DNA from 3 places in the Streptomyces sp. MB09-01 genome. Region 2 is predicted to be linked to each of the others. Evidence: riboswitches for the same ligand, from Rfam matches in the RefSeq annotation. Region 2 holds a riboswitch; each other region holds the start of a gene.

Region 1 (9,433 bases), on a different contig from region 2:
GGGCGATGCCCTCGTTGCCCGGCAGCAGCGTCACCGCGGACCCGGGACGGCGGCTGTGCGACGCCGACCAGTGGGGCGTCAGACCCGCGTGCACGGTCCCCTCCAGGCGCGGGCCGAACACCGGGTCGGCGGCCAGCGCGACGAGGTCCCGCCGGGACCGCTCGCCCCAGAAGCGCATCCGCGTCTCCGGACCCGGGTCGACGACCGCGACCCCGGCCGCCAGGCAGGCGTCGAGCACGTCCGCGTCGAAGCCCTGGTAGTGGTGCCGGGTGGTGTGCACCGTCACCGGCTCGCCCGCCGTCCGCAGCCGCGGCCCCAGCCGGCCCACGAGGTCGAGGAATTCCGGCGGGAGCGGCTGGCGCGCGACGCCGCCGCCGGACTGCGCCGCGTACTGGTACATGCGGACGAAGTTCCCGACCCAGTGGTGCAGTCCGCCCTCCGGCACCACCCGTCCGCTCTCCATCGCCTGCGCCGCGCCGCAGCCGATCAGCATCCGCAGCCACGCCCCGCCGTCGGTGACCCCGTCCGGGAAGACCTCCACCAGTCCGGCGGCTACCGTGTCCGCCGGCCGATGGGCCGTCAGGACCTGCTCCGCGGCGGTGAACAGCGCCTCCGGCACCGACTTCTTGCGGGTGACCGACAGGATCGCGCCCACCAGCCGCGCCACCTCCTCGTCCCCGTGCCCGGCCGCCTTCGCGGACGCCCGTACGCGGCGCACCAGATCCGCGGGCAGGTCGGCGGGCGAGCCCGCCCAAGCCGTCAGGAACGCCTCCAGGGCCGCGTGCGCCGCGCCCGGCTCCAACGTCTCGGCGAGGAACCGCTGGTGGGCCCCGAACTCCTTGGCGGGCATGGCCCCGCCCGTGGCGAACAGCAGCGCGTTGGCCCGGCGGTAGGCCGGGTCCACCGGCAGTCCGTGCCGGGCCTCGGCCTCCCGGGCCGCGGCGTAGGCCCGCCCGCCGGGCCGGCTCCCGTGTCCGATCAGCCGGTGCCCCACGGTGTCCCAGAACCACGGCAGGTGCGCCGGCGGCAGCCGTCGCGCCCGCGCCGCCATCGTGTCGACGAACCGGCCGGGCTTGGTCCGGGAGCGGCCCAGTTCGGTGCGCATGTCCTCGATCAGGGCGCGCGCGGTCCCGGCCGCGTCCGGGTCGTGGGCGGCGGCCCAGTCGGCGTACGTGGTCGAGGCGTGGGTACCCGCGGTGGGCAGCAGGGCGGCGAACGAGGCGATCATGCCTGGGATCGTCGCACGCCCCACCGACACCGCCGGCACGTCGTCCCGGTGATCCGATCCGGCCGGACTGACGATCCATCAGGTCATCTGTCCCGGACTCTTGACTCTGCTGCCGCCAGTGGCGATTCTCGTCCCACCGCTTGTGCGGGCCATGACAAGCGAGCCACAGCCGTGCCGTGCGGCCGTGGCCGTCGTGCCCCCGGACGGATCCGGCTCCTCGACCGCGCCATCCACTGACCGAAGACGTGAGTGATGACCATTTCCCGACACACGCACCACAGGCGTAGGCCCCTGGCGGTCCTGTCATTGCTCCTCGCCGTGGTGGCCATGGTGCTCGGCCCCGTGCCCAGTTCCTCCGCCGCCGACCCCGGCTGGTGGAACCCGGTCGCCCGGCCCGCACCCGACTCCGAGATCGACGTCACCGGCGAACCCTTCAAGGGAACCGACTCCCAGGGACGCGTCCGGGGCTTCGTCGACGCGCACGACCACCTGATGTCCAACGAGGGCTTCGGCGGCCGTCTCATCTGCGGCAAGCCGTTCTCCGAGCAGGGGGTCGCCGACGCGCTCAAGGACTGCCCCGAGCACTATCCGGACGGCACGCTCGCCATCTTCGACTTCATCACCAAGGGCGGAGACGGCAAGCACGACCCGAACGGCTGGCCGACCTTCAAGGACTGGCCCGCCCACGACTCGCTGACCCACCAGCAGAACTACTACGCCTGGGTCGAACGCGCCTGGCGCGGCGGCCAGCGGGTGCTCGTCAACGACCTCGTCACCAACGGGGTCATCTGCTCGGTCTACTTCTTCAAGGACCGCGGCTGCGACGAGATGACCGCCATCCGCCTGGAGGCGCAGAAGACGTACGACATGCAGGCGTACATCGACAAGATGTACGGCGGGCCGGGCAAGGGCTGGTTCCGGATCGTCACCGACTCCGCGCAGGCCCGCGACGTCGTCGAGCAGGGCAAGCTGGCAGTCGTCCTCGGGGTCGAGACCTCCGAACCGTTCGGCTGCAAGCAGATCCTGGACATCGCGCAGTGCAGCAAGGAGGACATCGACCGCGGCCTGGACGAGCTGCACAAGCTGGGCGTGCGCAGCATGTTCCTGTGCCACAAGTTCGACAACGCCCTGTGCGGGGTCCGCTTCGACCAGGGCGCGCTCGGCACGGCGATCAACGTGGGCCAGTTCCTGTCCACCGGCACCTTCTGGCAGACGGAGAAGTGCAAGGGCCCGCAGCACGACAACCCCATCGGCCTCGCGGCGGCGCCCGAAGCGCAGAAGCAGCTCCCGGCGGGCGTGGCGGTCCCCTCGTACGCCGCTGACGCGCAGTGCAACACCCGCGGTCTCACCGAGCTCGGCGAGTACGCGGTGCGCGGCATGATGAAACGCAAGATGATGCTGGAGATCGACCACATGGGGGTCAAGGCCGCGGGCCGGGCCTTCGACATCCTCGAATCCGAGTCGTACCCCGGCGTGATCTCCTCGCACAGCTGGATGGACCTCGACTGGACGGAGCGGGTGTACCGGCTCGGCGGCTTCGTCGCCCAGTACATGAGCGGTTCCGAGGCCTTCAGCGCGGAAGCCAGGCGCACGGATGCGCTGCGCGAGAAGTACAAGGTCGGCTACGGCTACGGCACCGACATGAACGGCGTGGGCGGCTGGCCCGGCCCCCGCGGCGCGGACGCCCCGAACCCGGTGCGCTACCCGTTCCGCAGCACCGACGGCGGCTCCGTGATCGACAAGCAGACCACCGGCGCGCGCACCTGGGACCTCAACACCGACGGCGCCTCGCACTACGGCCTGGTCCCGGACTGGATCGAGGACATCCGGATCACCGGCGGCCAGGACGTGGTGGACGACCTGTTCCGGGGCGCCGAGTCCTACCTCACCACGTGGGGTTCGTCCGAGAAGCACAAGGCCGGGGTGAACCTGGCCGCGGGCGCCCCCGCCTCGGCCAGCTCGTCCGAGTGGAACCCGTTCGTCAGCTACGCGCCCTCGCGGGCCGTGGACGGGAACACGGGCACCCGCTGGGCGAGCGACTGGAGCGACGACCAGTGGCTCCGGATCGACCTCGGGACACCGGGCCTGGTCAAGCGCGTCACCCTCGAGTGGGAACGCGCCCACGGGAAGTCGTACCGGATCGAGCTCTCGGGCGACGGCACGAACTGGCAGTCCGTTTGGTCCACGACCACCGGTGACGGCGGGCTGGACACGGCGCAGTTCGCCGGCACCCCGGCCCGGTACGTACGCGTCCACGGACTGCAGCGCGGCACCCAGTGGGGGTACTCGCTCCACGAGGTCGGCGTCTACAGCAGCTGACGCCGCCCGGGCGGTGTCCGGTGCCGGGGCCGGCCGGATCCTCAGCGATCCGGCCGGCCCCGGCCGCCTTCCCGCCGCCGCACCGCCCGTGTCCCACCGCACCGCCCGGCACAGCAGCACGAACCGAAGGGACCGCCCATGGCACGGATGCCGTCGGCCGACCGGCGCCGGCAGCTGACCGAGGCCGCCATCCGCGCGATGACCCGCGACGGGGTCGCCCGGACGACGACCCGGTCGATATCCGCCGAGGCCGGCGTGTCGCTGAGCGTCTTCCACTACTGCTTCGACTCCAAGCAGGCCCTGCTCGAATCCGTCATGGCGGCGATCACCGAGCACAGCATCACCGTGGTGAAGGAGGCGATCCAGCCGAAGGCCACCCTCCGCGAGACCGTCCGGGCCGGCTTCCAGGCGTACTGGGACCACGTGTCCGCCCACCCGGGCGAGCACATGCTCACCTACGAACTCACGCAGTACGCCCTGCGCCGGCCCGGCTTCGAGCACCTCGCCCGACGCCAGTACCAGCTCTACGCCGACACCTACACCGAGCTCATCGAACAGCTCCGTCACCACATGGGCTTCGAACTCCGCGTCCCCGTGACCGTACTGGCCCGCTATCTGGCCGCCATGACGGACGGGCTGACGCTCAACCACCTCGTGCTCGGCGACGAAACGATCTCCACGGACATCCTCGACACGATCACCGACCACGTGGCGGGCCTCGTCGGGGACGACTGCGCCGGCGGCTCCGGCGACCACGGCGACGGGGCCCGGCCGCCCGACCGGGAGCGCGTCGCACCACCGCGCTCCGCCTGAGGCGGCCGGGGCCCCGGATCAGGCGCCGTCGGCGGTGACCTCGGCGCGCACCTGGCGGGCGGCCTCGACCAGGTTCTCCAGGGAGGCCCTGGTCTCCGGCCAGGCCCGGGTCTTCAGGCCGCAGTCGGGATTGACCCACAGCCGTTCGGCAGGGATGGCCGCGAGACCCTTGCGGAGCAGGGCCGACGCCTCGGCCACGGAGGGGATCCGCGGCGAGTGGATGTCCCAGACGCCGGGGCCGACCTCGCGCGGGTAGTCGGCGCCCGCGAGCTCGTCGGCGACCTGCATGTGCGACCGGGCCGCTTCCAGGCTGATGACGTCGGCGTCGAGGGCCTCGATGGCGTCGACGATGTCGCCGAACTCGGCGTAGCACATGTGCGTGTGGATCTGGGTGTCCGGACGGACCCCGGCGGTGGTGAGCCGGAAGGACTCGGTGGCCCACGCCAGGTAGGCGGCGTGGTCGGCGGCGCGCAGCGGGAGGGTCTCCCGCAGCGCCGGTTCGTCCACCTGGATGACGGAGGTGCCCGCCGCCTCCAGGTCGTTCACCTCGTCGCGCAGGGCCAGCGCCACCTGGCGGGCGGTGTCGCCGAGCGGCTGGTCGTCGCGGACGAAGGACCAGGCGAGCATGGTGACGGGGCCGGTGAGCATGCCCTTGACGGGGCGGCCGGTCTGCGCCTGGGCGTACGCGGTCCAGCGCACGGTCATCGGGTCGGGGCGGGAGATGTCGCCGGCCAGGACGGGCGGGCGGACGTAGCGGGTGCCGTAGGACTGGACCCAGCCGTGCTGGGTGGCGAGGTAGCCGGTGAGCTGCTCGGCGAAGTACTGGACCATGTCGTTGCGCTCGGGCTCGCCGTGCACGAGGACGTCGATCCCGGCCCTCTCCTGGAAGGCCAGGACCTCCCGGATCTCGGCCTCGATGCGCTCCTCGTAGCCGGCCGTGTCGATGCGGCCGGCCCGCAGGTCGGCACGGGCCACGCGCAGTTCGTCGGTCTGCGGGAACGACCCGATGGTCGTCGTGGGCAGCAGCGGCAGGCCCAGGCGGGCGTGCTGGGCGGTCGCGCGCTCCTCGTACGGCTGGGAGCGGCGGCCGTCCGCGTCCGTGATGGCCGCGGTCCGGGCGCGCACGGCGGGGTCGCGGGTGACGGTGGAGCGGGCGCGGGAGGCCAGGTCGGCCCGGTTCGCGGCGAGTTCGGCCGCGATCGCGCCGGTGCCGCCGGCCAGGCCGCGCGCGAGCGTGGCGATCTCCGCGGTCTTCTGCCGGGCGAAGGCGAGCCAGCGGCGGACCTGCGGGTCGACGTCCCGCTCGACGGTGGCGTCCAGCGGGACGTGGAGCAGGGAGCAGGAGGCGGCCACGTCGACCCGGTCGGCGAGGCCGAGGAGGGTGCCGAGGGTGGACAGGGACTTCTCGAAGTCGTTGATCCAGATGTTGCGGCCGTTGACGACGCCCGCGACGAGGCGCTTGCCGGGCAGGCCGCCGACGGCGGCGAGGTCGGCGAGGTTCGCGGCGGCGGCATCGGTGAAGTCCAGGGCGAGCCCGTCCACGGGGGCCTTGGCCAGCACCGGCAGGGCCTCGCCGAGCCGGTCGAAGTACGAGGCCACGAGCAGCTTGGGCCGGTCGCCCGGGGCGCCGAGCTCGCGGTACGCGCGGGCGGCGGCGTTCAGTTCGGCGGGGGTGCGGTCCTGCACGAGGGCGGGCTCGTCCAGCTGCACCCACTCGGCTCCGGCCGCGCGCAGGTCGGCCAGGACCCGGGCGTACACGGGCAGCAGGCGGTCGAGCAGGGTCAGGGGCTCGAAGTCGGCGGCGACACCGGGGGCCGGCTTGGCCAGCAGGAGGTAGGTCACCGGCCCGACCAGGACCGGGCGGGCGGTGTGGCCGAGCGCCAGTGCCTCTTCGAGTTCGGCGGCCTGCTTCGAGGAGTCCGCCGTGAACACGGTGTCCGGGCCGAGTTCGGGCACCAGATAGTGGTAGTTGGTGTCGAACCACTTGGTCATCTCGAGCGGCGCCACCTCCTGGGTACCGCGCGCCATGGCGAAGTAGCCGTCGAGGGCGTCGGTCCGCACGGCGGCACGGTGGCGTTCGGGGACGGCGCCGACCATCACGCTGGTGTCCAGCACGTGGTCGTAGTACGAGAAGTCGCCGGTCGGCACTTCGGTGATGCCGGCGTCGGCCAGCTGCTGCCAGTTGGTCCGGCGCAGGTCACGGGCGGTCTCCCGGAGGGCGTCGGCGGTGACGCGGCCCTTCCAGTAGCCCTCGACGGCCTTCTTCAGTTCGCGGCTGCCGCCCTGGCGGGGGTAGCCGTACACGGTGGCCTGTACTGCCGCGGCTGCGGACTCGGTGGTCACGGAACTCTCCTTCGCGAGCGTGTCTCCATGGACCCGGTGACGGGCCTGGGCTGCGAAGGGGTGCCGGAACGGGCGGACCGCCGGACGCGCGTACGCCTGAGGTACACGCCGGAACGATCCGCCTGAAGCACGCCGACCCGCCCACGAGGTCACCGGGAAACCGGGCGCGGTCGTTCGCGCTCGGGCAACGGGCAGGTCTTCGGACTCGCGGGCGCGCCTGCCGGTCTCCCGGCGGGCTCCTACTGGCCGTCGCTTCCCAGGACCGGTTCCGGTCCCAGTGCGTATGACGGCGGTCGTTCCCGCTCACCGCTGCGGGGCAGTCCCGGATTCCCACCGGGTTCCCTCTTACGACGCACCCCGTCCGGCTGACGGGTGCGAACCAGCTGCCCGGCCAGAGTAGATGGCGTTCGTCGTCAACGGACAGGGTTGTCCAATATCCGGATGGCGCGGCGGGACCGGCACACGGAGGATCCCCGCGTCGCCCGGGCGGCGCGGGGATCCGGGAGGGGGAGGTCAGTACCGGTCCAGCAGGGTGGTCAGGACCTTGTACAGGACCGATTCCTCATCAGCCACGGCCTCCTCCGAGCGCCAGGCCACGAAGCCGTCCGGGCGGACGAGGACCGCCCCGGCCGGGGTCGTGCCGTGCGCCTCGGCCCAGTCGCCGGCGCTCGAGGGGATCAGGTCGGCCTCCGGTCCGTTGCCGATGGCGTAGGCGTCCAGGCGCACGTTCATCCGTTTGGCGACGGATCCCGCCGCCCCGCTCCACGGCGTGCCCTCGGAGCTGAGCAGGACGAAGGACCGCTCGTAGAGGTCCAGGGTGGACTTCGGCTGCTCCTCCCCCGGGGCGTGGAGCCACATGTGCGGCGCGCGCGTGCCCGGTTCGCCGCACAGACGCATCCGTTCGGGCACGACCGGCCGGTCGGGGTCGGTGCCCAGGACCGCGCCCTCGTTGTAGCGGTAGCCCATGGCCACGGACAGGACACCGCCCTGCCGTCCGCCCCCGCCCGGGGCGGGCTCGGGCTGGGCCTCGGGAACGGTCTCGGGGTCGGGCTCGTACCCCGGGTGGCTGTGCTCGGCGGACCGGGCCGAGGCGCGCTCGCTCGTCGCCCGCGCCACCGGAAGCCGCTCGGTCTCGTACGTCTCCAGCAGCCCGGGGCCGGCCGCGCCGTCCAGGACGGCTGCGAGCTTCCAGGCCAGGTTGTGCGCGTCCTGGATGCCGGTGTTGGAGCCGAACGCCCCGGTGGGGGACATCTCGTGGGCGGAGTCACCGGCCAGGAAGACCCGGCCGGCCACGTACCGCTGCGCGACCCGCTCGGCCGCGTGCCACGGAGCCTTCCCGGTGATCTCGACGTCCAGGCCGGGTGCGCCGACGGCCCGGCGGATGTGATCGACGCAGCGCTCGTCGGTGAAGTCCTCCAGGGTCTCGCCGCGGTCGGGGTGCCACGGCGCGTGGAAGACCCACCGCTCGCTGTTGTCCACCGGCAGCAGGGCCCCGTCGGCGTCGGGCTTGGTCAGGTAGCACACGATGAAACGCCGATCGCCGACCACGTCCGCAAGCATGCGGGACCGGAAGGTGATGCTCACGTTGTGGAACAGGTCCCCGGAGCCGCTCTGGCCGATCCGGAGCGCTTCCCGCACCGGGCTGCGCGGCCCGTCGGCGGCGACGAGGTAGTCCGCGCGCACCGTGCTGTGCTCCCCGGTACGGCGGTCCTTCACGATGGCGGTCACACCGCCCGGGTCCTGTTCGAAGGAGAGGAGCTCGGTGGAGAACCGCAGGTCGGCCCCGAGCCCGGGGGTCACGGACATCAGTACCGGCTCGATGTCGTTCTGGCTGCACAGGCACCATGCCGACGGGCTGAAGCGGGCGATCGCACCCCCCGGGTCGATCTGCTCGAACAGCCACTCCTGGTCCTCACCGGTCAGGGAGCCGCCTTGCAGGATGCCGTGGTTGTCCGCCAGGACAGAGGCCGCCTCGCGGATCCGTTCCTCGACACAGGCGACGCGGAACAACTCCATGGTCCGTACGTTGATCCCGCGTCCACGCGGGTGCATCGAGGTACCCGCGTGCTTCTCGACCAGCATGTGGCTGATGCCGTGCCGGCCGAGGAACAGCGAGGTGCACAGGCCCACCAGCGAGCCGCCCACGATGAGGACAGGGACGCGGTGGTCGACGTTTTCCTTCATGGCTCTTCCATGCCCTGTGCGAGGGCGCTTCCCTCGCCCGTTCACCCGCTTGGTTCTCTCCTCTCGCGCCGGGGGGATTGCGGGACAACGATCGGTTCGGGTGGCGCCGCCCCGTGGCGACCGTGTGGTCTCGAAGGAGTGTGAACGATGACAACCTTGTCGGAACGGATATCCCAGTCCGCCTTCGACGGCTCGAGGCTTCGGGTCGTGCTGCTGCTGGATCTGTACGACGGAGCGCAGAACCAGTTCCTGGAGGTCTACGAGCATCTCCGCAAGCAGGTGTCCTCCGTTCCCGGACACATCCGGGACGAGTTGTGCCAGTCGATCGAGAATCCCTCGCAGTGGCTCATCACCAGTGAGTGGGAGAGCGCACCGCGGTTCTTGGCCTGGGTGAACAGCGAGGAGCACGTCGCCTCGGTGCAGCCGCTCCACGGCTGCGTACGGGACACGCGCTCGCTGCGCTTCAGCGTGCTGCGGGAGACCGCCAAGGACCCCGTCCCCGTCCCGGCCTCCGCCGTCTTCTCCCTCTCGCCCCCGGGCTCATCC
Region 2 (9,433 bases):
TCGATGCTGACCGAGTCCTTCGTCGCCGTCATGGCGATCATCGCGGCCTGCATCATCGAGCCCGGCCTCTTCTTCGCCGTGAACTCCCCCGCCGGGGTCATCGGCACCACGGTCGAAACCGCCTCGCAGGCGGTGACCGACTTCGGCTTCGCCATCTCCCCCGAGGCGCTGACCCAGGCCGCGAAGGACGTGGAGGAGGCCAGCCTGCTGTCCCGTACGGGCGGCGCTCCGACCTTCGCACTCGGAATGTCGGAGATCTTCTCGTCGGTCATCGGCGGGGCCGGCATGAAGGCCTTCTGGTATCACTTCGCCATCATGTTCGAGGCGCTGTTCATCCTCACCACCCTCGACGCGGGCACCCGCGTCGGCCGGTTCATGCTCCAGGACACCCTCGGCAACCTGCACAAGTCCTTCAAGGACGTCAGCTGGAAGCCCGGCGTCTGGCTGGCGAGCGCGATCGTCGTCGGCGCCTGGGGCTACTTCCTGTGGGTGGGCATCAAGGACCCGCTGGGCGGCATCAACCAGCTGTTCCCGCTCTTCGGCATCGCGAACCAGCTGCTCGCCGCGGTCGCCCTGGCCGTCTGCACCACCCTGCTGGTCAAGTCCGGCCGCCTCAAGTGGGCCTGGGTGACGGCCGTCCCGCTGGCGTGGGACGTGGCCGTGACGCTCACCGCCAGCTACCAGAAGATCTTCTCCGACAACCCGAAGATCGGCTTCTTCGCGCAGCGCAGCACCTTCCAGGAGGGCATCGACGCCGGGAAGGTGCTCAAGCCCGCGAAGAGCATGGACGAGATGCACACCGTGGTCACCAACGCCACGGTGGACGGGGTGCTGTCGGCCCTCTTCGCCCTGCTGATCATCATCGTGCTGCTGGACGCGGCCCGCACCTGCCTGAAGGCCGTCCGCAAGCCGGAGTCGGTGGCCCTCACCGAGGTCCCGTGGACCGAGTCGAAGATCGTCGCCCCGGCCGGGCTGATCCCGACCGCCGAGGAGCGGGCGGAGCTCGCCGCGGCGGGCCTCGACTCGGGCGGCGGACGGGTCAAGGAGCCGCTGTCCTCATGAGCGGCCTCACGAGCGGCCCCAGCCGCCTCACGAGCGGCGCCCGCGGCTTCCCGCGGCTGCGCGGCGCGCTGGCCCGGGCCCGGTTCTACGTACGGGAGTTCTCGGGAGAGGCGGCGTACGACCGGTACGTCGCCCACACCCGCTCCCACGACCCGGACGCGGAGGTCCTGAGCCGCCGGGACTTCGAACGCGCCCGCACGGACGCGCGCGAGGCGGACCCGCGCAAGGGCTTCCGCTGCTGCTGAGCCACACCGGAGGGCCCCGCCGAAATCCGGCGGGGCCCTTCGCGCGCCTCCGGCACACTCGACCGCATGGACATCACGATCAGACCTGCCCAGCCTGCCGAGTTCGCGGAGCTGGGCGAGATCACCGCCCAGGCCTATCTCGCCGACGGGCACCTGGACTTCAACGAGGACGACGGCTACCTGAACGTGCTGCGCGACGTGGCCGGCCGGGCCGCCCTGGCCGAGGTGCTCGTCGCCGAGCGGGACGGGCGGATCCTGGGCGGAGTGACCTTCGCCGCACCCGGGAGTCCGCTCGCCGACATCGCCGGCCCGGACGAGGCCGAGTTCCGGATGCTCGCGGTGGCCCGCGAGGGGCGCGGCCAGGGCGTAGGCGAGGCGTTGGTGCGGGCGTGCGTCGAGCGGGCGCGGGCGATCGAGGGCGTGGCCGCCATGGTGCTCTCCACCCAGCGCAGCATGACGGGTGCTCATCGGATCTACGCGCGACTGGGCTTCGTACGCGTTCCCGAGCGGGACTGGGCGCCGATCCCGGGTCTGACACTCCTCGCGTATCGGCTCAAGCTGTAGCCGCGCCGACACTACATGTGGGGGTTGCCGCATACGGCCGCCCCCACATGTATGCTCAAGGCTGCTGTCTCGCAGGGGAATCCGGTGTGAATCCGGAACTGTCCCGCAACGGTATGAAGTGTCCGCCTACCGGATGCCAAGTCCGAGGACCTGCCGACAGCGCGCCCGGCTCGACCGAACCGGGTGCCGACACGTCCGGGCCTCGCGGTTGGGCCGGTGGACGCCATGCGGTGTGTACGCGTTCCCGTCACGCCCGCATGCGCCCGCCCGCGCCCCGCTCCGCCGATGACCGGGCCGAGCGAGGGAGAGCTCCCGCCGTGACCATCGCGCCTTCCGCACCGCGCGCCGAGTCCGTTTCTGGCGACAACACCGAGGGCCCGGGGGCCACGCTGCTGCGTACCCTCACCGAACTTACGGCGGACCTCCCCGACACCGACCCCGGCCGGGTCGCGGCCTCCGCCCTGCGGGGCCGCAGCTCCGCCGCCGACGACGCCGAACTCCGCGCTCTCGCCACCGAGGCGGCCGCCGGTCTGATCTCCGAGGACCCCGCGTACTCGAAGCTCGCCGCCCGGCTGCTGACGCTGGCCGTGCGCGACGAGGCCGCGAGCCAGGGCTCCACCTCCTTCTCGGCCTCCGTCGAGGTCGGCCACCGCGAGGGCCTCATCGCCGACCGCACCGCCGAGTTCGTGCGCACGCACGCGAACCGGCTGGACGCGCTGGTCGAGCACACCCTCGCCGAGGGCGCCGACGACCGCTTCGGCTTCTTCGGCCTGCGCACCCTGCACAGCCGCTACCTGCTGCGCCACCCGATCACCCGTCAGGTCATCGAGACCCCGCAGTACTTCATGCTGCGCGTGGCCTGCGGCCTCGCCGCGGACGAGAGTGTCCAGGCCGTCGAGGAAGTGGCCTCGCTGTACCGGCTGATGAGCCGCCTCGACTACCTGCCCTCCTCCCCCACCCTCTTCAACTCCGGCACCCGGCACCCGCAGATGTCCTCCTGCTACCTGCTGGACTCCCCGCTGGACGAGCTCGACTCGATCTACGACCGCTACCACCAGGTGGCGCGCCTGTCGAAGCACGCGGGCGGCATCGGCCTGTCGTACTCCCGCATCCGCGCCCGCGGTTCCCTGATCCGCGGCACCAACGGCCACTCCAACGGCATCGTGCCGTTCCTGAAGACCCTCGACGCCTCCGTCGCCGCCGTGAACCAGGGTGGCCGCCGCAAGGGCGCCGCCGCCGTCTACCTGGAGACCTGGCACGCGGACATCGAGGAGTTCCTGGAGCTCCGCGACAACACCGGTGAGGACCAGCGCCGCACGCACAACCTGAACCTCGCCCACTGGGTCCCGGACGAGTTCATGCGCCGCGTGAACGCGGACGCCGAGTGGTCGCTGTTCTCCCCGGCCGACGTGCCCGAGCTGGTCGACCTGTGGGGCGACGAGTTCGACGCCGCCTACCGCAAGGCCGAGGCGGAGGGCCTGGCCCGCAAGACCATGCCCGCCCGCGACCTGTACGGCCGGATGATGCGCACCCTCGCGCAGACCGGCCAGGGCTGGATGACCTTCAAGGACGCCTCCAACCGCACGGCGAACCAGACCGCCGAGCCGGGCACGGTCGTGCACTCCTCGAACCTGTGCACCGAGATCATCGAGGTCACCAACGACGGCGAGACGGCCGTCTGCAACCTCGGCTCGGTCAACCTGGGCGCTTTCGTCATCGACACGGCCGACGGTCGCGACATCGACTGGGAGCGGATGGACGAGACCGTCCGCACCGCCGTGACCTTCCTCGACCGCGTGGTGGACATCAACTTCTACCCGACCGAGCAGGCCGGCCGCTCCAACGCCCGCTGGCGTCCGGTGGGTCTGGGCGCGATGGGTCTCCAGGACGTCTTCTTCAAGCTGAAGCTCCCCTTCGACTCCCCCGAGGCGAAGGCCCTCTCCACCAAGCTCTCCGAGCGCATCATGCTCGCGGCGTACGAGGCGTCGTGCGACCTGGCCGAGCGCAGCGGCCCGCTGCCGGCCTGGGAGCAGACCCGCACCGCGCGCGGCGTCCTGCACCCGGACCACTACGACGTGGAGCTGAACTGGCCGGAGCGCTGGGACGCGCTGCGCGCCCGCGTCGCCGAGACCGGCATGCGCAACTCCCTGCTCCTCGCCATCGCCCCGACGGCCACCATCGCCTCCATCGCCGGCGTGTACGAGTGCATCGAGCCGCAGGTCTCCAACCTCTTCAAGCGCGAGACGCTCAGCGGTGAGTTCCTCCAGGTGAACGGCTACCTGGTGGAGGAGCTGAAGGCCCTCGGCGTGTGGGACGCCCAGACCCGCGAGGCGCTGCGCGACTCCTCCGGCTCGGTCCAGGGCTTCGGCTGGATCCCGGCCGAGGTCCGCGAGCTGTACCGCACGGCGTGGGAGATCCCGCAGCGCGGACTGATCGACATGGCGGCGGCCCGTACGCCGTTCCTGGACCAGTCGCAGTCGCTGAACCTGTTCCTGGAGACGCCCACCATCGGCAAGCTCAGCTCGATGTACGCGTACGCCTGGAAGCAGGGTCTGAAGACCACCTACTACCTGCGCTCGCGCCCCGCGACGAAGATCGCCCGCGCCGCGCAGGCCGCCACTCCGGCGGCGCTCCCGCAGGCCGTGGCCGACGCGGACGCGCTCGCCTGCTCCCTTGAGAACCCCGAGTCCTGCGAGGCCTGCCAGTAATGAGCTCCACCGACAACAAGAACCTCCTGGACCCGGGCTTCGAGCTCACGCTCCGTCCGATGCGCTACCCGGACTTCTACGAGCGCTACCGGGACGCGATCAAGAACACGTGGACGGTGGAGGAGGTCGACCTCCACTCGGACGTCGCGGACCTCGCGAAGCTGACGCCGGCCGAGCAGCACATGATCGGCCGCCTGGTCGCGTTCTTCGCGACGGGTGACTCGATCGTCTCGAACAACCTGGTGCTGACGCTCTACAAGCACATCAACTCCCCGGAGGCGCGCCTGTACCTGTCGCGCCAGCTGTTCGAGGAGGCCGTGCACGTCCAGTTCTACCTGACGCTGCTCGACACCTACCTGCCCGATCCGGACGACCGGGCGGCCGCGTTCGACGCCGTCGAGGAGATCCCGTCCATCCGCGAGAAGGCGCAGTTCTGCTTCAAGTGGATGGACTCGGTCGAGAAGATCGACCGGCTGGAGACGAAGGCCGACCGCCGCCGCTTCCTGCTGAACCTGATCTGCTTCGCCGCGTGCATCGAGGGCCTGTTCTTCTACGGCGCCTTCGCGTACGTGTACTGGTTCCGCTCGCGCGGCCTGCTGCACGGCCTGGCCACCGGCACCAACTGGGTGTTCCGTGACGAGACCATGCACATGAACTTCGCCTTCGAGGTCGTGGACACGGTCCGCAAGGAGGAGCCGGAGCTCTTCGACGACGCCCTCCAGCAGCAGGTCACCGACATGCTCAAGGAGGCCGTCGAGGCGGAGCTGCAGTTCGGCCGCGACCTGTGCGGCGACGGTCTGCCGGGCATGAACACCGAGTCGATGCGCGAGTACCTGGAGTGCGTCGCGGACCAGCGTCTGGTCCGCCTCGGCTTCGCCCCGGTGTACGGCTCGCAGAACCCGTTCTCCTTCATGGAGCTGCAGGGCGTCCAGGAACTGACCAACTTCTTCGAGCGCCGTCCGTCGGCCTACCAGGTCGCGGTCGAGGGCACGGTCGACCTGGACGAGGACTTCTAGGTCCCCGGTCTTCCGGGGTCCCCCGGTCGGGACGCGGTAGCGCCGCGAAGCCGGGATGCGGTTCACCACCGCGTCCCGGCTTCTCGCGTTTCCGGCGCCCGATCGTCCGGCTGCCCGTGTGCACGGTCGCCCCGGCTCAGTGGGCGACGGGGCCCCAGTGCATCCCGGTGTGCCGGGCGCGGGGCCGACGGGTGGGCGGAAGGCCGCCCGCCTTCTGGCGCGGCAGCCATACGAGGCGGGTCTCGACGGCCCGCAGCTGCCGGTCGATCCGGCGGTCGCGCAGGACCCCGTACAGGCTGGGGGCGAGCACCAGGGCGGCGACGGCAAGGACGGTGAGGTAGCTCAGGAGCGTGTTCATGTCTCCACTGTCCTCCCGTGGGGAAAACTCGCACAGTGGCAGGACTGTCATGAAAGAGCGAATTACTGCCACACTGGAGTCATGCTGACCAACGTGGCCGTGGCCCTCCTCGACGAGATCGCCCCCTTCGAGTTCGGGATCTTCTGTGAAGTCTTCGGAATCGACCGCAGCGATCACGGACTGCCGGTGTACGACTTCGCCGTGTGCGCGGCGCAGGAAGGCCCCCTGGCCATGTCCGGCACGGGCTTCACCGTCTCCCCCGAACACGGGCTGGAGCGGCTGGAGAGTGCCGACCTGATCTGCGTGCCCGCCTTCCGTGACGCGGGCGAGCGTACGTTCCCGGAACCGCTCCTGGAGGCGCTGCGCCGCGGGGTGGACCGGGGAGCGCGGGTGGTCAGCGTGTGCAGCGGCGCGTACGTGCTCGGGGCGGCGGGACTGCTGGACGGCCGGCACTGCACCACGCACTGGATGCACGCGGCGACGCTGGCCCGGCGCTTCCCGCGGGCACTGGTCGACCCGGACGTGCTCTACGTCGACGCGGGCCCGGTGATCACGTCCGCCGGCACCGCCTCCGGCATCGACGCCTGCCTGCACCTCGTCCGGCAGGAGCACGGGGCCGAGGTGGCCAACACCATCGCGCGGCGGATGGTCGTACCGCCCCACCGGGACGGCGGGCAGGCCCAGTACATCGAGCGGCCGCTGCCGCGCACCTCCTGCGACACCGTGGGCGAGGTGATCGAGTGGATGGCCCGCCACCTGGAGGAGGAGATCACCGTCGAGCAGCTCGCGGAGCGCGCGCACATGTCACCGCGCACCTTCGCCCGCCGCTTCCTCCAGGAGACCGGCACCACCCCGTACAAGTGGGTGCTGCGCCAGCGGGTCCTGCTGGCCCAGGAACTGCTGGAGTCGACCGACGAGACGGTGGACGCGATCGCCGGCCGCTCCGGCTTCGGCAACGCGGCCGCCCTGCGCCACCACTTCCTGCGGACCCTGGGCACCACGCCGAATTCCTTCCGGCGCGCCTTCCGGGGCCCGCAGGCCGCCTAGCCGGCCGAGGGGGCTACGCGTTCGGGACGGTCTCGTAGCGCGGGGTGCCCTCTTCCATCTGCCGCAGGGCGTCCTTGCGGTCCCGCTTCGAGAGGCGGTCGATGTAGAGGTAGCCGTACAGGTGGTCGGTCTCGTGCTGGAGGCAGCGGGCGAAGTAGCCGGTGCCGCGCACCTTGATCGGGTTGCCCTGGGCGTCCTGGCCCTCGACCTCGGCGTAGTCCGGGCGGGCCAGCGAGGCGTACGCCGTCGGGACCGACAGGCAGCCCTCGTTCGAGTCGTCCAGCACCCGGGTGCCCGCGGGCAGCTCGACGAGCTTCGGGTTGACGACGACACCGGTGTGCCGCACCCCGTCGTCGTCCGGGCAGTCGTAGACGAAGACCTTCGCGTCCACGCCGATCTGGTTCGCGGCGAGGCCCACGCCCTCGGCGGCCTTCTGGCTGGCGAACATGTCGTCGATCAGCTGCGCCAGCTCGTCGCCGAACTCGGTGACGTCCTTGCACTCGCTGTGCAGGACCGGGTTGCCGACGACGGTGATCGGGCGGGCGGTGCCGCGCTCACGGTGGGCGAGCTCGCGCTCCGCACAGTCCTCCGTGTCCACGACGTACCCGTCGTTCACGACCTCGACAACCTCGTTCTCCTGCTGCGACATGTCCGCCGTACGCCTTCCGTAAGTCCAAGTCACCGGTGGTCGCCAATGGCCACCGATGTGCCCGTACAGCCTACGGCCCGGCTCAGCAGACTTCTTCGAGATCCCGCCACTCACGGGTGCCCGGGCTGTCCGCGACCCAGCCGTCGAGCAGTCCGCGCACCAGCCCGGCCGGCGCCGCGATACCGCATTCGCGCTCGGGCACCCACAGGGAGCCGGAGCCGGCCGTACGGTGCCCCAGCGGTCCGGGGTGCCCCGGCTCGCTGTGGTCGTGCGGATCCAGGTGCTCGCCGTCGCCCTCGTCGCTGGGCATCTCGCTCTCCGAGCAGGTCCGGCACAGCAGCCGCACCGACGAGGACCAGTCCTCGGCGGCGAAGCCCGCGTCCGAGGCCAGCTGCTCCAGCGCGTCGCGGTCCGCCTCGGTGGCCGCCTCCAGCAGCACCACCCAGGTCGGCACCGGCGACGGCGCCCACAGCTCGATCTCGTCGAAGACGGGGTACGAGGGGCCGGCCGCGGTGATCCGCTCGCCGTGCGGGACCCCGTCGTGGAGCACGACCTCGCCCCAGCGCCGCCCCGAGGAGGGCAGCGGGATCGACAGCACCTCCAGCCGGGCCGGATCCAGCCTGCGGCCCCAGACCACCTCGGCCTCGCCCTCCGGCGAGAGCCGCACGGCGGCGCTGCCGAGCTCCATGCCGACCGGTTCGCCACTGCCCTTGCCGCCCGCGCCGTGCGCGTCGCCGGGCACCTTCAGCCCGTACGCCTGCCAGGCCCGCCGCGCCAGCGGCCAGTCCTGCAGCGCGGTCGCGGCGATGCCGACGTTCCACCAGTCCGGGGCGCCGGTCTCGCGGTCCAGAAGGGCCACGGCGCGCAGTCCGGCGGCCCGTGCCTGTTCCCAGTCGTGCCGGAACTTGTGCAGCAGGGCCAGATTGAACCAGGACTCGGACAGCCAGGGCTCCAGGTCCGCGGCTCTGGTCAGGAGCGCGCCCGCGTCCTCGTACCGCCCGTCGCCGATCAGCGTGAACGCGCGGTCGGTGGCCTGCCGCCACGAGGCGGAGGGCCGATGCCGTACCTTCCCGAAGATCCTCACGATTCCCGCCTGCCTGGGGGCACCCTCCCAGCGGTGGCTGGGGGACAACGGTGCAGCCTTGCGGACACTCTTACTGGCATCCAACCATGCCCACTCGGACGGCCGCTCATTACCCATGGGTTACCCCGGTCGGACAGGAACAACTCTGTCACGTCCACCCCTGGCCAGAACCCTCGCAAGACACTCCACGACCTCCGGCTGGTATTCGTACCCGGTGCCCAGGCGGAGCTGTTCCAGGGCGGCCAGTGAGCCGCCCGGGTGACGGCTCCCGCCGCCCAGGTCGTCGTACGCGTTCACCGTGCGCACGATGCGGGCCAGGACGGGCTGCTGCCGGTACGGGTCCGCCTGCCGCTCCACCACCACGGCGACCTCGGCCGGCACCCCGGTCTGCCGGGCCACCTCCCCGCCCAGCCCGGCGATCCGGCGGGCCTCGGCGGCGGGCAGCCCGGCGGTGGCCCCGTCCGGGACCGGGTCGACGAGGGAGAGCTGGCCGATGTCGTGCATCAGGGCGGCGTACTCCAGCACCGTGAGCTCCCGCTCCGACAGGCCCAGCTCCCGGCCGACGGCGCAGCTCAGGGCGGCGACCCGGCGGGAGTGGCCCGGCCGGGTGCAGCCGGCGATCTCGGTGGCACGGGCCAGGGAGGTGATGGTCTGCCGGTAGGTGGTGCGGATCGCGGTGATCCGGTGGAAGGACAGCTGG
Region 3 (9,433 bases), on a different contig from region 2:
CGGTCTCGCGCAGGTCGCGACGGACGACGTCGTCGGCGCCGGACTCGCCGAGCTCTGCACACGCACCGACGACCTGGCGGTGGAGTGCCTGGAACAGGTCAGCGGGTGGAGCGGCGCCAAGCACCTTCCGTTCGGCGGCACGTTCCAATTGATGCGGACGGAGGTCACCCGGGCCGGAGCCGAGTGGATCAACCGGCTGCGTGCCGTGCCGCCGACCGCACTCCACCGGGTGTGGGAGGAGGACTACGACACCGTGGGGACCTTCGTCGATCCGGCGACCGGAAGCCCCGTGGTCGCCGTCAAGGGGAAGTTCAGCTCCCGCGACGCCCGGGAGATCACCTATATCGGACGGGCACCCAAGCGCCTTCCCGCCGGCTCCGTCCTCAAGGAGATCGTCCTCGACAAACCGATCTGGGTGCGTACCGGCGACGGCGTGCTGTACCCGGCCCCTGCCATGGACGCCCCGGGGCTGTCCTGGGGATACAGCGGCTCGGGGCCCATGACGCTCGCCGAGTACGTCGGGCGGCTGCTCGACGACGGGGGCAGCCACGCCGTCACCTACGACGACGACGACTCGAAGGACGAACCCGGACTCCGGGCGTTCTTCCGGATCAAGCACAAGCGGGGCACGCGCATCTCGCGACGGGAACTCGTACGCGCGCGCAACGCGTCCTGACCGGCCCGCACCGCCCCACCCCGCCCCAGCCGTGCTGACCGGCGTCCCTCCCGAAAGGCCCTGCGTCCATGCCCCGACACCGCCCGCGCCCCGCCTGGCAGGTCGCCGACTTCTTCGCCCTGGAGCGGGAAGCAGAGGTGTACCTCGCCGCGGTGGACGCCTGCGTGGCCGAGCCGGCCGCCGCACGGCGCCTGGGCGTGCGCCCGCAGGCGACCGCCGAAAACACCCGCGCGAACATGCTCACCGAGGCCAATGTCTCACGGGCCGTCGAACCCTGCCGGGACACGCAGGAGCACTTCCGTTCCCTGCTCGAAGAGAGGGAACGGCTTCGTCGACGGCTCGACTACCTGCGCAACGGAACGCATCCGGCCACCGTGGTGCTCGGCTCGACCACACTCCTGACCCTCCTGTTCCTCGCCTTCGCGTCCTGGACCACGGCCCTCGCCGGCGCCGTGATCCCGCTCCTGACCGCCACCGCGGTGTGGCGGCACCCGGTGTGGCGCATGAGCGTCCTGCTGAACCTCCGGGAATGGCGTCTGCGGCCGGCCCTTCTCCTGCTGAGCAGGAGGACGGCATGGGCCGAAGCCGCCTGGCGCCGGGACCTCCAGGAGAACGGGGTGCGCCCCCTGGTCGCCCGGGTGGTGCAGGCGCTGCTCGGTGAGGACCACGACTCGCTGCTCCTCGCCGACAGCTACGACGGCCTGCGCTCCCCGCGCAATCCGCAGTACGTGATAGACAGCCCGGCTGCCCGGAGCCTCGCCCGCAAGATCGTCCAACTGGAGAGCGGCGGGACCATCGCGGTCAGCGGTTCCCGGGGCGTGGGCAAGTCGACCCTCCTGGAAACCTGTGCCAACGACGCCGGGTTCGCGGTCGTCGTGCAGGCACCGGCCACGTACTCCCCGTACGACTTCCTGCTGTCCCTCTACGTCAGGACGTGCGAGAGGTACCTCGTCCACCGGGGCTACGTCCCTCCCGCGTTCGTCCGGCTCTCGACCTTCCGCAGGGCGGCGCGCCGCCTGTTCCCCGCCCTCCGGAACGCGCTCACCCTGCTGGCCTTCGGGCTGGCGGCGGGCGCGCTCGTCGTCCTCGGCCTGGCCGCGAGCGCGCGCTCCCTCGCGACCCGGTACGAGCGTCCGTTGCGTACGCGCGCGGCGGAGTACGGGCACCGGGCGGCCGACGTGGTGGCGGACGTCTGGCGGGGCGAGCGGATCGGGACCGCCGTGCTCGTCGTCGTCGCCGGCATCGCCCTGTGGAGCCTGCGGCGGTGGAGCCGGTGGGCGGACCTCCGCCGGGGTGCCCGGTACGGGTTGGTCGCGATCGGCGCGCTGCTGGCCGTGGCCGCGTTCCTCTCGCTGTTCTTCGACAGCGGTGTCCGGAGCGTGGTGGGGAACATCGACGAAGACCCGGAGAGTCTCCTGCTGCTGCTCGTGGCGCTGACCGGAGTGGCGAATCTGATGCCCGAACGGCAGTGGGAATTCCGGGGGCGGTTGCTGCTCGGTACCGTCGCCCGCGGACGGATCGCGGTCGGCGTGCTCCTCGTGTCGCTCGCGCTGCTCCTCACCAGGCCCGTGGCGCAGGCGATCGTGACCGACCCCGAGAACCCCCTCCGCCTCGCCTGCGTCCTCGCGGGACTGCTGCTGGTCAAGGCCGGCTCCTGGACCCCTCCGGACCCGACGCCGTCCCTCGTGACGGCCTGCCGCGACGAGCTGTACCGGCTGCAGACCATGCAGACGGCGTCCTCTGCGGTCACGTCGGGGGCCGCACAGCTCCTCACCACGCACACGGCCTCGCTGTCGACCCTGCCGCCGAACTTCCCCGAGCTGGTCTCCGACTTCCGTGACCTGCTGACGGGCATCGCCGCCGAGCAGCACCGGCTGCAGGAGCGGGTCGTGATCGCGATCGACGAGCTGGACCGGCTGGGCTCGGACACCGAAGCGCTCGCGTTCCTGAACGAGATCAAGGCCATCCTGGGCGTGCCCCACGTCCACTACCTGATCTCCGTCGCCGAGGACGTCGGCGCCTCCTTCGTACGCCGCGGGCTTCCGCACCGCGGCGTCACCGACAGCTCGCTGGACGACATCGTGCACGTCCTGCCGTGCACCCTGGAGGAGTCGAAGAAGATCCTCGGGCGTCGGGCGTCCGGTCTCTCCGAGCCCTACAAGGTGCTCACGCACGCCCTCTCGGGCGGAATACCCAGGGATCTCATCCGCTACGGTCTGCGCCTGGACGAGATCACGTCCAAGACCCGGCTCATCGAACTCACCGACATCTCACGTCAGTTGATCCTCGAAGAGCTCGCCGACACGCTCGCGGGCTTCCGCACGCTCCTGAGCAAGCAGCAGTGGACGCCGCGGACCAGCGCGCTCCTCGTGGCGTTCCGGAACCTGACGGGCCATCTGCGTGCCGGCTGCCCCTGCGTCTCCGTCGAGCTCCGGCGGGCCCTGGAGCACGTGGCCTTCCACGATCTCCACCGGCACCTGGGCGAGGAAGCCGCCGCGGAGATTCCGGACGTGGCCCGGAACCTCATCGACGAGGCGTCGGCTTACGTCCTGTTCTCGCTGACCCTGCTCGACGTCTTCGGCGAGGGTGACCTGGCCCGCCGCCGGGACGAGGCTGCGTCACGAGGCCCCGAAGGGGACCTGGATCTCCTGGGCCAGGCCCGTCAGGAGCTGGAGGTGTCCCCGTACAGCGCACGACAGCTGATCGGCTCCATCCGTACCGCGTGGCGGCTCACGGACGGCCCGGCCGCCGGCCTTCCGCCGACGGTCCCGCCCGCCCGCAGCTCCGACTGCCCCCGCCACCCTCAGACTGAGGCCTGAGAGCTGTGCGGTGGGGCCGAACACGCTTGAGGAGTACGCCCTTTGAGAGGACGGGCTGGAGGCGGAGCTGCGGCTACCGGTCTGGCTGCGGTAGCGCGTCCCGCCCCGGCTGGCCCTGGGTGTGTGGGGGCGGCCCGAGCGGGGGTGCCGGCCTCGCGGGTAGGCTGTGAGCGCAGCTGGTTCGCACCCGTCAGCCGGACGGGGTGCGTCGTAAGAGGGAACCCGGTGGGAATCCGGGACTGCCCCGCAGCGGTGAGCGGGAACGACCGCCGTCATACGCACTGGGACCGGAACCGGTCCTGGGAAGCGACGGCCAGTAGGAGCCCGCCGGGAGACCGGCAGGCGCGCCCGCGAGTCCGAAGACCTGCCACTGCCCGCATGACGAAGCGTCGTGCGGGGTTCCCGAGGCACACCTGCCCGGGACCTTTCTGCCGCGACTCGCGAAGGAGAGTTGACGTGGCCGACCAGACCGTCACCACCGCTGGGTGGGTTGAGCACGACACCGGCCTCCCCGACCTTAACGTCGACGTCGACGTCGACGTCCCGGGGCCGATCCCCTCGTAGGCGACGGGCCGCCCGGCAGGCCTACGAGACGCCCTGCCCCGGCGCCGTGGCCCGGCCGTGCGGGGACTCCGCCTTGCCGTCCCCGCGAGCCGTAGCGCGAGTTCACCCCGCGCGGCCCCGTGCGCCCGTCCGCTCCTGTGCGCCTCCCGACAGGGCGCGAAGAACATCCGATCCATCCGCGGTGAGAGGACCAACCATGCCCCGCAACCACCCGAAGACCGTGCTGTCCGCACTCGCCGTCGCCCTGCTCATATCCGGCTGCGGAGGCGGCACCGCGCCCTCCGCCACCCCCTCGCCGGGCGCGACCGCCGAGGGCTTTCCGGTCACGGTCACCAACTGCGGGGTGACGAGCACCTATCAGCGTCCGCCGCAGCGCGCGGTGTCGCTGAACCAGCACGCGACCGAGGTGATGCTGGCCCTCGGCCTGGAGAAGTCGATGGTGGGGACGGGCTATCTCGACGACAAGATCCTCCCCGAGTACCAGGCCGCCTACGACAGCGTGAAGGTCCTCTCCAAGGAATACCCGTCCTTCGAGGCACTCCTGGAGGCCGAGCCCGACTTCGTCTACGGCGGGTGGACGTCCACCTTCGACGAGAAGGAGGGCCGCAGCCGGGCCGCCTTCACCAAGGCGGGGATCAACACCCGCCTCAACACCGAGGAGTGCCCCACCGGCCCGGTGGACGTGGCCGCCATGGACGAGGAGATCCGCACGGTCGCCAAGATCTTCGGCGTGCCCGAGCGGGCCGAGGAGCGGCTGGGGAAGCTGCACGCCACCCTCGACAAGGTCGAGACCGGGCTCACCGGCGTCACCCCGGTCAAGCTCTTCGTGTACGACAGCGGCGACAAGACGGCCTTCACCGCGGGTGGCAAGGGCATCGGCAACGAGATGATCCGGCGGGCCGGCGGGGCGAACCTCTTCGCCGACCTGGACAAGGCCTTCGGCGACGTCTCGTTCGAGCAGGTCGCGCAGCGCGCGCCCGAGGCCGTCGTCATCTACGACTACGGCGACCGGTCCGTCGAGGACAAGAAGAAGTTCCTGCTCGCCCATCCGGCGCTGAAGGACGTGCCCGCGATCAAGAACCAGCGGTTCGCGGTCCTGCCGCTGTCCTCCACGGTGGTCGGCGTGCGGGTGCCGTCGGCCGTCGAGTCGCTGGCGCGTCAGCTCCACCCGGGACTCGTCCAGTGACCGGGGCCAAGGCACCGGCACCCGTGGGGACCGGCCTTCGTGAGGAGGCCCGGCCCGGCCGGCGCGAGGAAGGCCGGCCCGGCCCCGCGCGCCGCCCCGGGATCCCGTACGCCCTGGTGCTGGCCCTACTCGGCGTGCTGGTGGCCGGCGCCGCCACGGCCGGCATCGCGGCCGGCTCGATCAGCGTCCCGGCCGACCAGGTGTGGGGCATCCTGCTGCACCGCGTGCACCCGTCCCTCGCCGAGCCGACGTGGACCCCGGTGCGCGAGACGATCGTCACGGACGTCCGCCTGCCCCGGGTGCTGCTGGCCGGGGTGGTCGGCGCGGGTCTGTCGGTGGCGGGAATGGCGCTGCAGGCGCTGGTCCGCAACCCGCTGGCCGATCCGATGCTGCTGGGCGTGTCCTCGGGCGCGTCGGTCGGCGCGGTGCTCGTCCTGGTCCTGAACCTGACGATGTTCGGGCTGTTCACCCTGCCGGTGGCCGCGTTCTGCGGGGCCCTGGCCGCCCTGGTCGCCGTCTACTTCCTGGCCCGTTCCGGCGGGCGGATGACGACGGTGCGGCTGGTCCTGGCCGGTGTGGCCACGGCCGAGGTGCTGTCGGCGCTGGCCAGCTTCCTGATCGTCACCTCGAACGATCCGCACAAGACGCAGTCCGCGCTGCGCTGGATGCTCGGCGGACTGGCCGGCACCACCTGGACGACGGTGTGGATCCCGGTCGGTGCGGTCCTGCTCGGGACGGCCGTCCTCCTCGGTGTCTGCCGTCCGCTCAACCTCCTGCTGGCCGGCGAGGAGGCCGCCGCGGCCCTCGGTCTGGACGTGCACCGGTTCCGCGGCGCCCTGTTCACCCTGGTGGCCCTGATGATCGGCACGATCGTCGCGGTCAGCGGGCAGATCGGCTTCGTCGGACTGATCATGCCGCACGTGGTGCGGCTGCTCGTGGGCGCCGACCACCGTCGCGCGCTGCCCGCCGCGGCCCTCCTGGGGGCGGCGTTCCTGATCTCCGCAGATCTGGCCGCGCGCACGTTCATGAGCCCGGAAGAGATACCCGTGGGCATCCTCACCGCCCTCGTCGGCGGTCCCTTCTTCCTCTGGCTGATGCGACGGAAGGCTGCCCGGTGACCGGCCGACCGACCGCAGAGCCCGGTTCCCTCCGCGCCGAGGAGGTCAGCGTCGTGGTGAACGGCAAGGCGCTGGTCCACCGGGCCTCCCTGCACGTGGCGCCCGGCGAGGTCGTGGGCCTGGTCGGCCCCAACGGCGCCGGCAAGTCCACCCTGCTGCGCACCTTCTACCGGGCGGTGCGGCCCACATCGGGCCGGGTCCTGCTCGACGGCGAGGACGTCTGGCGCATGCCGGGCAAACGCCTCGCCCAGCGCCTCGCGGCCGTACTGCAGGAGACGTCCGGGGACTTCGAACTGACCGTGTACGACGTGGTGGCGATGGGCCGCACCCCGCACAAGCGGGCCTTCGCGGGCGATGACGCGGACGACCGCGACGTCATCACCCGGTCCCTGGCGCAGCTGCGCGTCGACTCCCTCGCGCACGCGCCGTTCGACCGGCTGTCGGGCGGGGAGAAGCAGCGGGTCCTGATCGCCCGTGCGCTCGCCCAGCGCACGGGGACCATGGTGCTGGACGAACCGACCAACCACTTGGACCTGCGCCACCAGCTGGACGCACTGCGGCTCGTGCGGCGGCTCGGCGTCACCGCCGTCGTCGCGCTGCACGACCTGAACCTCGCCGCGGCGTTCTGCGACCGGATCTGCGTCATGACGGGCGGCCGCGTCGTCGCCACGGGGGAGCCCGCGCAGGTGCTGACGGCGCCGCTGCTGTCCGAGGTGTACGAGGTCGAGGCCGAGGTCATCGCGCATCCGCGCACCGGGGTGCCGTTCGTCAGCGTCCTGCCCGGCTGCGAACGGCCGGCCTACGGAGCGCCGGAGGGAGGAGAGCCGGCCGTTCGCCGGGACTGACCGGTAGGCCGCCGTCCGTGCTCCAGGGCGTCGGCGGCGACGTGTCCGGCCGGGTGGTGCACGCCGTACGGCGGCACGCCGGCCGCGTGGGCCGGGTCGCCGGAAGGAGTTCGACGCGAACGGGTGCCGACGGGAACTCGCACCGCACCGCGCACGACTACCTCTCCGGCGGTCCCGCACGGATGACCGCGACGGGCGCAGCGCCGTACACGTACCCAGGAGCTGGAGAGCCGATGACCGGAAGGCAACCCGAGACCCGCCCCCGCCCCGCCTGGCCGCGCTGGGCGCCGCCGCCGGCCCTGGCCGGCTTCGTCGTGCTCCTGGCAGCCGTGTTCGCCCTCTCCTACGGGGTGGGATCCGCCGCCGGGCCGGTCGCTCCCGGCCTGCACCGGACCGGCCCCGACGCGGGATCCGGCGGCGGCATGGGCGGCATGGACGGTACGCATCCGGGGAGCGGGCGGTGACCGCGGACGCCGTGGGCGGCACCCTGACCACGACCGACCTGACCGTCGGCGGTATGACGTGCGCGGCCTGCGTGAACCGGGTGGAGAAGCGGCTGGCGAGGCTCGACGGAGTGACCGCGGCGGTCAACCTCGCCACCGGGCGGGCACGGGTGAGCCATCCGCCCGCCGTGACCGTCCAGGACCTGGTCGAGGCGGTGGAGCGCGCCGGTTACACCGCCGAGCCGCCCCCGGCGCCCGTACCGCGTGAGGAGTCCCCGCCTGCCGAGCAGCCCGCCGACGCCGAGAGCGAGGGCCAGCGCGCGGAGCGCGAACGGCTGTTGATCACCGTGCTGCTCTGCGCCCCCGTCCTCGTGCTGTCGATGGTGCCCGCCCTGCAGTTCCGCAACTGGCAGTGGCTGTGCCTCACTCTCGCCGCTCCGGTCGTCGTGTGGAGCGCCCTGCCCTTCCACCTGCGGGCGGTACGCGGGCTGCGGCATGCGGCGGCCACCATGGACACCCTGGTCTCCCTCGGGGTCGCCGCCTCGTTCTCCTGGTCCCTGTACGCCCTGTTCCTCGGCGGCGCCGGCGATCCGGACATGCGGATGCCGTTCACCTTCCTCCCCTCGGCGGGAGGGGAGGTCGCGCACGTCTACCTGGAAGCCGCCGTCGGAGTTCCCCTGTTCGTCCTGGCCGGCCGCCATCTGGAGGCGCGGGCCCGGCGCGGCACCGGCGCGGCCCTGCGCTCACTGGCCGGGCTCGCCGTCAAGGACGTGACCGTACGGGAGGACGGCCGGGAGCGGCGGATCCCCGTGGAACAGCTGCGGGTGGGGCAGGAGTTCCTCGTGCGCCCCGGCGAACGGGTCGCCACCGACGGTGTCGTGGTCTCCGGCAGCTCCGCCCTGGACCTGTCCCTGGTCACGGGTGAGAGCGATCCCGTGGAGGTGGGACCCGACCGGAAGGTGGTGGGGGCCGCCGTCAACGCCGGCGGACTGCTCCTCGTACGGGCCACCGCGGTCGGCGCGGACACCCAGCTCGCCCGGATCACCCGCATGGTCACCGAGGCGCAGGCCGGCAAGGCGCGGGCCCAGCGGCTGGCCGACCGTGTGGCCGGGGTCTTCGTCCCGGTGATCCTGACCCTGGCGGTCACGGTGCTCGGGTTCTGGCTCGGTGCCGGGGCCGACCCGCAGGCGGCCGTGACCGCGGCGGTGGCGATCCTCGTCGTCGCCTGTCCGTGCGCGCTGGGGTTGGCGACCCCCACCGCGCTGCTGGCCGCGACCGGCCGGGGCGCGCAGCTGGGCGTGCTGGTCAGCGGTCCGCAGGCGCTGGAGGCACTGCGGCACGTGGACACCGTGGTCCTGGACAAGACGGGCACGCTCACCACCGGCCACATGAGCGTCGTCCACGTCACCGCGGTCAGCGGCGGCATCGGGCGCGAGGCGGTCCTGCGCCTGGCCGGGGCCGTGGAGCAGGGCTCGGAGCATCCGCTGGGCCGCGCCCTCGCCGCGTACGCGCAGCGCGCGCAGACCGGGGGCGCACTGCCCCCGGTCACCGACTTCCGGGCCACTCCCGGGGCGGGCGTCACGGGGTTCGTGGAGGGGCGGCGCGTCGACGTGCTCTCCCCCGACGACGGCCTGCCGAAGTCGCTGGCGCAGGCGCTGGCCCAGGCGGAGGCGTCCGTGCTCACGCCCGTCCTGGTCCGGGTGGACGGCTTCGACGAGGCCCTGATCGCCCTCGGGGACGTCCTTCGGCCCGGGAGCTACCGGGCCGTGGACCGGCTGCGCC

Evidence for each region. A riboswitch is a leader RNA that binds a small molecule or an ion and turns the genes downstream of it on or off. The one in region 2 is predicted to bind cobalamin.
Region 1: another riboswitch for cobalamin. It lies ahead of metE (5-methyltetrahydropteroyltriglutamate--homocysteine S-methyltransferase); the one in region 2 lies ahead of PV721_RS11470 (ribonucleoside-diphosphate reductase subunit alpha).
Region 3: another riboswitch for cobalamin. It lies ahead of PV721_RS19650 (ABC transporter substrate-binding protein); the one in region 2 lies ahead of PV721_RS11470 (ribonucleoside-diphosphate reductase subunit alpha).

Annotation. Positions count from the first base shown of each region.
Region 1 covers NZ_JARAYQ010000140.1:10,642-20,074, forward strand. Annotated here, with positions in the region: gene PV721_RS26245 (hypothetical protein) at 1-1,228, opposite strand, end outside; gene PV721_RS26250 (discoidin domain-containing protein) at 1,481-3,547, shown strand; gene PV721_RS26255 (TetR/AcrR family transcriptional regulator) at 3,686-4,360, shown strand; gene metE (5-methyltetrahydropteroyltriglutamate--homocysteine S-methyltransferase) at 4,379-6,703, opposite strand; cobalamin riboswitch at 6,876-7,102, opposite strand; gene PV721_RS26265 (FAD-dependent monooxygenase) at 7,217-8,887, opposite strand; gene PV721_RS26270 (SchA/CurD-like domain-containing protein) at 9,035-9,433, shown strand, end outside.
Region 2 covers NZ_JARAYQ010000039.1:1,306-10,738, forward strand. Annotated here, with positions in the region: gene PV721_RS11455 (carbon starvation CstA family protein) at 1-1,062, shown strand, start outside; gene PV721_RS11460 (YbdD/YjiX family protein) at 1,059-1,307, shown strand; gene PV721_RS11465 (GNAT family N-acetyltransferase) at 1,374-1,871, shown strand; cobalamin riboswitch at 1,913-2,044, shown strand; gene PV721_RS11470 (ribonucleoside-diphosphate reductase subunit alpha) at 2,189-4,579, shown strand; gene PV721_RS11475 (ribonucleotide-diphosphate reductase subunit beta) at 4,579-5,595, shown strand; gene PV721_RS11480 (hypothetical protein) at 5,732-5,953, opposite strand; gene PV721_RS11485 (helix-turn-helix domain-containing protein) at 6,035-7,000, shown strand; gene def (peptide deformylase) at 7,014-7,649, opposite strand; gene PV721_RS11495 (hypothetical protein) at 7,732-8,733, opposite strand; gene PV721_RS11500 (HD-GYP domain-containing protein) at 8,854-9,433, opposite strand, start outside.
Region 3 covers NZ_JARAYQ010000087.1:9,158-18,590, forward strand. Annotated here, with positions in the region: gene PV721_RS19640 (hypothetical protein) at 1-676, shown strand, start outside; gene PV721_RS19645 (P-loop NTPase fold protein) at 745-3,495, shown strand; cobalamin riboswitch at 3,656-3,882, shown strand; gene PV721_RS19650 (ABC transporter substrate-binding protein) at 4,256-5,245, shown strand; gene PV721_RS19655 (FecCD family ABC transporter permease) at 5,269-6,363, shown strand; gene PV721_RS19660 (ABC transporter ATP-binding protein) at 6,333-7,208, shown strand; gene PV721_RS43965 (hypothetical protein) at 7,226-7,672, shown strand; gene PV721_RS19670 (heavy metal translocating P-type ATPase) at 7,726-9,433, shown strand, end outside.